DNA from 4 places in the Polaromonas sp. P1_G1 genome. Region 4 is predicted to be linked to each of the others. Evidence: predicted binding sites of a transcription regulator. Region 4 holds the regulator's gene; each other region holds the start of a gene.

Region 1 (2,200 bases), on a different contig from region 4:
GAAGCCCGGTCAAGGCAATAAAGCCAAGGGCAAAACGATCCAGCCTGCCAAAGGAGGCTTTGCGCAGAGTCACCTCCCAGGCGAGCACAAACAGAGGCAAAAGTACGCCTGTTTCCTTGCTGAGAAAAGACAGCGGCCAGAAAATCGCCCACGCCAACAGGATCCAGGCGGCACCGGTCTGGCCACCTCGTTCCCGTCCGCATATATGAAGCAGCAGGGCGGCGAGAAGAAAAAAAGCGGACAAACTCGTCATGCGCTGCACCACGAGCAGAACAGGAAGAAGCTGGATAGGCTGCAGCAGCCACAAGGCAGCCACCGCGCCGGATGCGATCAGCGTGTTACTTTGTTTCGCCACGGACGTGGCGGTGGTCAGGATGCGGTGCGCCAGGCAAAACACCAGGAAACCACAAGCCAGGTGGATCGCAAGATTGGTCGCCTTGAACACAAGCGGATTGAAGCCGCTGAAATAATAATTGAGCGCAAAACTCAGTTGGGCTACCGGACGCCCGGAAGGGCCCGCGCCGCCGCTCAGGAGCGCTTGATGAATCGACTCCAGCGAAAGGTTTTCCAGGCGCACGCCTTGCGCAAAGAGGATGCTGGGTCCGTCATCGAAAAAGAAGCCTCCTTGCAAACCTGGCCAATAAACGGCCACAAGAACTGAACTGACGACGAGTGCAGCCAGCGCAATGATGTGCGAAGTTCGCATGAAAATGGAGAGCGTAGAGGCAAAGAAAAAAGCCCCTTGGCGAAAGGCCAAGGGGCTTTTTTGACAATTCAATCGATCAGAAGTCTTTGCAAGAACTTGGCAGGTACTTGGCTTCAACAGGGCTGGTGCCACCACCGCAGCTCCACTTCACCTGGCCGGTACTCGTGTCTGTAACCGTGCCACGCAGCACCACCGTTTTGCCGGAAGCACCGGTAGGCAGGCCAGAGGTGCTGGTGGTCGTCACGATGATGTCACCCTGGGTGGCACTTGCACCGCTATAGGTCACGGAAGCCACATACTTCGAACTTTGATTCTGCACACCCATCGAAAGCGCCGTCAGCGTCATGGTGTTCTTCTGTGCGTAGGTTTCCGCGACAGCCGTACGGCCAGAGGAACCAGCCAGGATCACTTCAGACATTTTGGCGCGAACCATGTAGTCCTGGTAAGCAGGCAAAGCCACGGCGGCCAGAATACCGATGATCGCGACAACGATCATCAATTCGATCAGGGTAAAACCCTGCTGGAGGGAACGTTTCATGAAAAACTCCTTAGATGAAAAGCAATAAAAACCAAAAAGGCCCTAAAACTCAGCAGTTTTCATGCCAGTACCGGGCCCCCTCTTGAACACCTGTTCCTGCCGTGGAGATCGCTGGGAAAACAGGGTTTTTGACGCAGATTTTGTCACCTTGAATTTTCGACGTGACACTTTTGTCATGCCAAAATGGGCAGCTCCGAGCCTCTATCCAACCCGCTGAATCACCCAACGCGTCATCTCGTCCGCGTAGTCTGCTGAAATGCCGGCATCGAGAAGCGCCCACTTGAAAACGTTTCCAAGCTGGGCTTTCTTGTAGGTGTTCAATTTATGCTGTGCTTTGAATTGAACAATCTGCACCGCCATTTTTTCCAGGGTGTAATCGACCTTCTGGGCAAATTCCTTGTCCTTCTTTTCCGCTACCTTGGGAATTTTTTCCAGGAAAAACTGCGCAAGAGACGCGCCGAATTTTTTTGCCTCGCCGGCGTCAAACCAAGCCAATGCCATATCGATCCCTGATAGTGTTGCTCGTGCGCTGATTATAGAATCAGCAACGTTTCGCACCAAAGACCAAGCGCTGACGCTCTAGCCGACGCTTGATTCACGCAATCCCGGCCAACGCCAGTGGCCTACAGAGTCAGCGAACCATGGGCCTTTTTGATCGATTCGCGCAACGCGCAAGCACCTCCTCGAGATCCATCGGCGACGCGGCTTCAGATTCCGCCCTGGATGCCGGGCAATGGCTGGACAAAGGCATGCTGCTTGAACAACAAGGCCAAGTGGACGAAGCTTTAAGCTGTTATGAATCAGCTATTGGCTTGGCGCCGACGCTCGCGCGGGCCCATTTCAACCGCGGCAACATCCTGCTGGATCGTGGCGACACTCAGAGTGCACTGGGCGCCTATCTGGAGGCCATCAAGCACAAACCGGATTCAGCCGCTGCGCATTTCAACATAGGCAAC
Region 2 (2,200 bases), on a different contig from region 4:
CCCACTCGCGCAAGAGGCGATCACGTCCATGGCGGCGGAACTGGCCCCCGAGGCCCTGCCGGGACCAGCGCCCAGCTTTGGCTCCATGGGCGGCAAGCCCGATTTACACCTGCCTTGAATTCCCTGAACATGAATCCTCACTTCGGCCTCATCATCGTCGGCGACGAAATCCTCTCGGGCAAACGCGCCGACAAACACCTGCCCAAAACCATTGAACTGCTGGGCGCGCGCGGCCTGCAGCTGGCGTATGCCGACTATGTGGGCGACGACCCGGCGCGCATCACCGCCACGCTGGCGCGCGCCTTCTCGGCGGCGCGCGACAACGGCGACGTGGTGTTTTCCTGTGGCGGCATAGGTGCCACACCCGACGACCACACCCGCCAGTGCGCGGCGAAGGCGCTGGGGGTCGAACTGGCCTTGCACCCCACGGCCAAAACCCTGATCCTCGAACGCATGGCGGACGTGGCCAAGGAGCAGGGCACGCCCTATGAGCCCGACCGCGACGACAACATCCACCGCCTCAACATGGGGGTGTTCCCGGTGGGCGCGGAGATCATCCCGAACCCCTACAACAAGATTCCCGGCTTTACCTGCCGGGCGGGGCTGGGGGCGGTTCACTTTGTTCCCGGTTTCCCCGTCATGGCCTGGCCGATGATCGAATGGGCGCTCGACACGCACTATGCCCATCTGCACCAAAAGTCGCCTTACACCGAAAAATCGGTGATCATTTTTGGGTCCATGGAAGCCATGCTCACGCCGCTGATGCTCGCCATTGAAGCGGCGCATGCCGGCGTCAAGGTCTTCAGCCTGCCCAGCGTGGACCACCCGGAATACGGCCGCCATATTGAGCTGGGCGTCAAAGGCGCGCCCGAGGCGGTGAATCTGGCCTATCCCGCCATGCTCGCCGGCCTGCACAAATTTGACCTCAAGTTCGGCCCCGAGTTGGTGCGTTGATTTTTTGCACTTAAAAGGTGCATTTGGAGTGACGCACTTAAATGGTGCAACCGTTACGGCAAGGTGTTTTTTCTCTTTTCAGCCTCGCCAAGGCTGGAAGTGAGGCCAGATAACGGCACAATCCGAGGCTTGGCAGGAAAGCGTAGAGCCAACGGCTTTGGCACAAAAAGTGCATTCAACAGGCCTGAAGATAATTTTCAACCACCCATCCAGCACAGGAGATTTTGATGGCAAAGACCGTCGCAGACGTCATGAAAATGGTCAAGGAAAACGAAGTCAAGTTCGTTGACTTCCGTTTCACCGACACCCGGGGCAAAGAGCAGCACGTGACCGTGCCCGTGTCCCACTTTGACGAAGACAAATTCACGTCGGGCCACGCCTTCGACGGTTCTTCGGTTGCCGGCTGGAAGGGCATTGAAGCCTCCGACATGCAGCTGATGCCTGACCCCAAAACAGCCAACATCGATCCTTTCTTTGAAGAAACGACGCTGTTCATGAGCTGCGACGTGCTCGAGCCCGCTGACGGCAAGGCCTATGACCGCGACCCGCGTTCCATCGCGCAGCGCGCCGAAGCCTACCTCAAGGCTTCCGGCCTGGGCGACACCGCTTACTTCGGTCCTGAACCCGAATTCTTCATTTTTGACGACGTGCGTTGGAACACCGACATGTCGGGCACCTTCTTCAAGATCGAAGAGTACGAAGCTCCCTGGAATTCGGGCGCCAAGCTCGAAGGCGGCAACCGCGGCCACCGCCCGACCGTCAAGGGCGGCTACTTCCCCGTTCCTCCCGTCGACAGCACGCAGGACATGCGCGCCGAGATGGCCCTGATCCTCGAATCGCTGGGCATTCCCGTCGAAGTGTTCCACCACGAAGTCGCCGGCGCCGGCCAGAATGAAATCGGCACCAAGTTCAGCACGCTGGTGCAGCGCGCCGACTGGACGCAGATCCTGAAGTACGTGGTGCAGAACGTGGCCAATGCCYACGGCAAGACCGCGACCTTCATGCCCAAGCCCATCGTCGGCGACAACGGTTCCGGCATGCACGTTCACCAGTCCATCTGGAAAGATGGCAAAAACCTGTTCGCCGGCGACGGCTACGCAGGCCTGTCCGACTTCGCGCTGTACTACATCGGCGGCATCATCAAGCACGCACGTGCCCTGAACGCCATCACCAACCCCGGCACCAACAGCTACAAGCGCCTGGTTCCCGGCTACGAAGCACCGGTCAAGCTGGCTTACTCGGCCAA
Region 3 (2,200 bases), on a different contig from region 4:
ATGCCGTTCTGGTAGCGGCCAAGGATGCGCTGGTTGATGGCGTCGACGCTGGTGTTGACGTAGCTCTTGTCGGCCACGGTTTCGGCCATCTTGTTCTTGTTGGAGAGGCTGGCGTCAATCCATTTGCCGGCCTCGATGATGGCGGCGGTGACGGCGCGCGCGGTGTTGGGGTATTTCTTGACGAAGTCGGCGGTGGTGCCCAGCACTTTTTCAGGGTGGTCCTTCCAGACGTCCTGGGTGGTGACGGCGGTCACGCCTATGCCGTCGATGATGGCGCGGTGGCCCCAGGGCTCGCCCACGCAGAAGCCGTCCATATTGCCCACGCGCATATTGGCCACCATCTGCGGCGGCGGCACGGTGATGACCTTGGCGTCCTTCATCGGGTTGATGCCGTTTGCGGCCAGCCAGTAGTACAGCCACATGGCGTGCGTGCCGGTGGGAAAGGTCTGGGCGAAGGTGTATTCGCGCTTGTCGCTGGCCATGAGCTTGGCCAGGCCCGCGCCGTCGACAGCGCCCTTGTCGGCGAGCTTCTTCGACAGCGTGATGGCCTGGCCGTTGTTGTTGAGTGTCATCAGCACGGCCATGTCCTTCTTGGGGCCGGCCGTGCCCATGTGCACGCCGTAGACCAGGCCGTAAAGCACATGGGCGAAGTCCAGTTCACCGTTGACCAGCTTGTCGCGCACGCCGGCCCAGCTGGCTTCCTTGGTCGGGATGATCTTGACGCCGTATTTCTGGTCTATGCCCAGCACCGAGGCCATCACCACCGAGGCGCAGTCGGTCAGGGGGATGAAGCCGATCTTGACTTCCTTTTTCTCGGGCGCGTCCGATCCCTGTGCATACACGGCGGCGCGCAGGGCGGGGTTGATGCCCACGGCGCCCACGGCCGCGGCCTGCAGCACGGTGCGGCGTGTCAGCGAAGATTTCAGCAGTTCAGTCATGTGTCGGCTCCAGGTAAAAAAAGCAAAAGACAAAACAAAAAAGGCGCTCGACCCGGGCAGCCACGTCAAACGTGATGCAGGGTGCGAACGCCTTTGTTCCTTGGGGCACCACACACTTCGCCGTTGAAGTGCTGTGCCGGATGGCCATCATTGACCAGTGCCTAGGGCATTGCAAAAGCTGTGCCAGGGTTGGCCAGCGTTGCCAAAAGAGTTGTTCTTGAGAGTGGAGATGCCAGGGAAGTCTTCTTGTGCTTGCAATCACACACTCCCTGAAAAAAACCTCACATGGGCGAAGCGCCGCGATGTGGATGCCGATGGTGCACCTGATTTGTGCGCTGCACCAATTGAGGGTGGTCGGTCGGCCCGGCGAGCGAATCAGCCCAGCAGGTCCAGGGCGTCCAGCATGCGCTGGGCCACGTCACCCAGCCGCAGGCCCTTGTCCATGGCGGCCTTGCGCAGCTTTTCGTAGGCGGCCTGCTCCGAGAGTCCCTGGCGCTGCATCAGCATGCCCTTGGCCCGGTCTATGACCTTGCGCTCATGCAGCTCGGTTTTGGCGTGCGCCAGTTCCTTGCGCAAGCCCTGCTCGTGCTCAAAGCGCGCCATGGCCACGTCCAGGATGGGACGGATGCGGTCCGGGGACAGGCCGGCCACCACATAGGCCGACACCCCGGCGGCGACGGCGTCCTTGACGTGGCTGGTGTCGTTGTCATTGGTGAACAGTACGATGGGCCGCCGGGCGTCCCGCGTCGCCATCACCACATGCTCCAGGGAGTCGCGGGCTTCACTTTCGGCGTCCACGATGATCATGTCGGGCTGCAGCTGCGCCAGGCGTTCATCCAGGAAGGTGTCGGCTGGGAGCACCGCGACGATGTTGTAACCGTTTTCCAGCAGGCCGATGCGCAGCTGGCGCGAGCGCTCGGCCAGTTCCCGCGCATGGGCGTCATCGGACACGGACTCCAGCAGGTCCGGGGCGATGATGACAAGGCGCAGGGATTGGGACGGTGTCATGGAGCCGTAAGTGCAAGAAACGTGCCCCCACGGTCGCGCACTTCGTGTCGCTCCCTGCCCCCCGAGGGGGCCGCTCGCCTGTGGCCCGGCAAAGCCGGTTCCACGGCTCATGTTGGGTTGAAGAGTTCAGTGGGCACAACCAATGAGGGGCTTACCAATGAGGGGCTTATTTCACCAGTAGGGGCCGCGGGACTGGCTTTGCCAGACCGCAGGCGCCGCCCCCTCGAGGGGGGAACAGGCTACACGCAGTGAGC
Region 4 (2,200 bases):
GGCCGCACGTCGTCGAACTTGGCGCGGAAGCGGTCGGCGATGGCGTCCTTGATCTTCAGCGCCGCGAAGTTCAGGCTCTGCAGCGGGCTGTGCTGGGCGGTGATCTCAACCTTGAAGGTCTGCTTGGGCGTGAACCAGATTTCCCAGGCCACGTTGGCGGCGGCGTTGTAAAGGTCTTGTTCACTGCGGTACTGGTTGTGCTGCAACTCGATCAGCACGCGCTGGGCCAGGCGGCTGTGCAGGTTGAGCTGCAGCGCGTCGCGCCAGGAAGCCTGCAACTGCACGCCGGCGCGCCAGGCCTTGCCCTGGATGCCGGTGACGCGCTGCACCTCGGTGGCCAGCAAGGCCTCGACGCCGGCGGCGCACGGTAAAAACAATTGGAGCTGGTTCATGTCGGACTCTTCAAAAGGGCTGCTGGAAATTCGATTATCGGGATGCAGGGCAAGGCGCACGGAGCGCAGGAACCGGAATGCACTTGGGTGCATGAGGATTCCGAGCACCGCGCAACGCCGCCATGCGCCCGAGAATCGGATTTACAGTGATTTGCGTAAATTAGCCGGCGCGATGCGCAAAGCCTCTCGGTACTTGGCCACGGTGCGGCGCGCGCATTCGATGCCCTGCTCCTTGAGCATTTCGGAAATCTGGTTGTCGCTGAGCGGCTTTTTCAGGCTCTCGGAGGAGACGAACTGCTTGATCAGCGCGCGCACGGCGGTGCTGGAAGCGTTGCCGCCGGTTTCGGTGCCCAGCGCGGAGCCGAAGAAGTATTTGAGCTCAAAAGTGCCGAAGGGCGTGCCCATGTACTTGGCGGTGGTCACGCGCGAAATCGTAGACTCATGCAGGCCCAGTTCGTCGGCGATCTCGCGCAGCACCAGCGGGCGCATGGCGAGTTCGCCGTGCGTGAAGAAGTTTTTCTGCCGCTCGACGATGGCSSTGCTCACGCGCAGGATGGTGTCAAACCGCTGCTGGATGTTCTTGATGAACCAGCGCGCCTCCTGCAGACGCTGCTGCAGCGCCTGGCCGCCCTGGCCCTTGTGCTGCTTGAGGGCGTTGGCGTAGATGTCGTGCACGCGCAGGCGCGGCATTACGTCGCCGTTGAGCGAGACCTTGAACCCCCGGCCCGACTTCACGACGATGACGTCGGGCACGATCAGGTTGCGCTCCACGTTCACGAAGCGGCGGCCGGGTTTGGGGTCGAGCCGGCCTATCACGGCAATCGCACCCCGGACGGCGGCTTCGGTGAATCCGCACAGGTGCGACAGGCGCTTCAGGTCGCGCTTGGCCAGCAGTTCCATGGGTTGCTTGCACATGGCGATGGCGGCGCGGGTCTCTTCGCAGTCTTTGCAGTCCAGCAGCTGCAGGCCCAGGCATTCGGCCAGGTTGCGCGCGCCCACGCCGGCCGGCTCCATGTGGTGCAGCAGCTTGAGCGCCATGGCAAAACGCTGCTCGAGGTCCTCAGCCTGTTCCAGGTCGTCCCCGGCCAGGCCCGCCGCGAGCGAGGCCAGGCTGTCTTCGAGGTAGCCGTCGTCGTTGAGCGACTCGATCAGGAAATGCAGGGCCGCGCGGTCTTCCTCGGACAGGCGCAGGCCCAGCGACTGGCGGTGCAAATGGTCTTGCAGCGACTCGTGGGCGCCCGTCAGGTCGGAGGCCTCGGTGTCGCCCTCGTCATTGTTGTTCTTGCGGGCCGGCGCATCACTGCCCCATTCGCTGTCGTCGGGCGTGGTCTCCACCGTGCCGTCGCCTTCCCAGCTTTCCTCGAGCTTGGGTTCGGCGCTGACTTCGGCTTCGCCTGCGGCTGAAATGCCAGCGTCCTCAGTGCCGCCGCTCGGCGACTCCGCCGCGGATTCAAACTCGCGGCTGTCCTGGCTGACCGGCGTGTTGAGGTGCTCCAGGCCGAACTCCTCGCGCACCGCGGTCTCTTCCGCCACCTCGAGAAACGGGTTTTCGTCGAGCATCTGCTCGACTTCCTGGCTCAGCTCGAGCGTCGACAGCTGCAGCAGCCGTATCGACTGCTGCAGCTGGGGCGTCAGCGCAAGGTGCTGCGAGACGCGGAGCGAGAGGCCCTGCTTCATGTCAAGGAGCTTTGATCGAAGCGCAGAAAAAGTGCGAGCAGGGGCCGCGGAACTGGCTTTGCCAGGCCGCAGGCGCCGCCCCCTCGGGGGGGAGGGAGCTACACGAAGTGAGCGACAACAGGGGGAGTGTC

Evidence for each region. The regulator sigma-54, encoded in region 4, starts transcription at its own class of promoters, with help from an activator protein. The targets are predictions, from matches to a motif close to TGGCANGNAANCTGCTTT.
Region 1: the regulator sigma-54 is predicted to act here: its motif matches at 1,294-1,311, upstream of AC1D1Y_RS15855 (pilin).
Region 2: the regulator sigma-54 is predicted to act here: its motif matches at 1,113-1,130, upstream of glnA (type I glutamate--ammonia ligase).
Region 3: the regulator sigma-54 is predicted to act here: its motif matches at 1,107-1,124, upstream of AC1D1Y_RS25440 (CmpA/NrtA family ABC transporter substrate-binding protein).

What each region holds. Positions count from the first base shown of each region.
Region 1 covers NZ_JBFUBU010000029.1:7,184-9,383, reverse strand. The annotation lists gene AC1D1Y_RS15860 (tetratricopeptide repeat protein) at 1-757, opposite strand, end outside; gene AC1D1Y_RS15855 (pilin) at 783-1,244, opposite strand; gene AC1D1Y_RS15850 (hypothetical protein) at 1,446-1,745, opposite strand; gene AC1D1Y_RS15845 (tetratricopeptide repeat protein) at 1,886-2,200, shown strand, end outside.
Region 2 covers NZ_JBFUBU010000007.1:86,228-88,427, forward strand. The annotation lists gene AC1D1Y_RS04695 (EI24 domain-containing protein) at 1-118, shown strand, start outside; gene AC1D1Y_RS04700 (competence/damage-inducible protein A) at 130-954, shown strand; gene glnA (type I glutamate--ammonia ligase) at 1,182-2,200, shown strand, end outside.
Region 3 covers NZ_JBFUBU010000086.1:3,478-5,677, forward strand. The annotation lists gene AC1D1Y_RS25440 (CmpA/NrtA family ABC transporter substrate-binding protein) at 1-938, opposite strand, end outside; gene AC1D1Y_RS25445 (ANTAR domain-containing response regulator) at 1,314-1,946, opposite strand.
Region 4 covers NZ_JBFUBU010000037.1:19,106-21,305, forward strand. The annotation lists gene AC1D1Y_RS18255 (THUMP domain-containing class I SAM-dependent RNA methyltransferase) at 1-392, opposite strand, end outside; gene AC1D1Y_RS18260 (RNA polymerase factor sigma-54) at 534-2,069, opposite strand.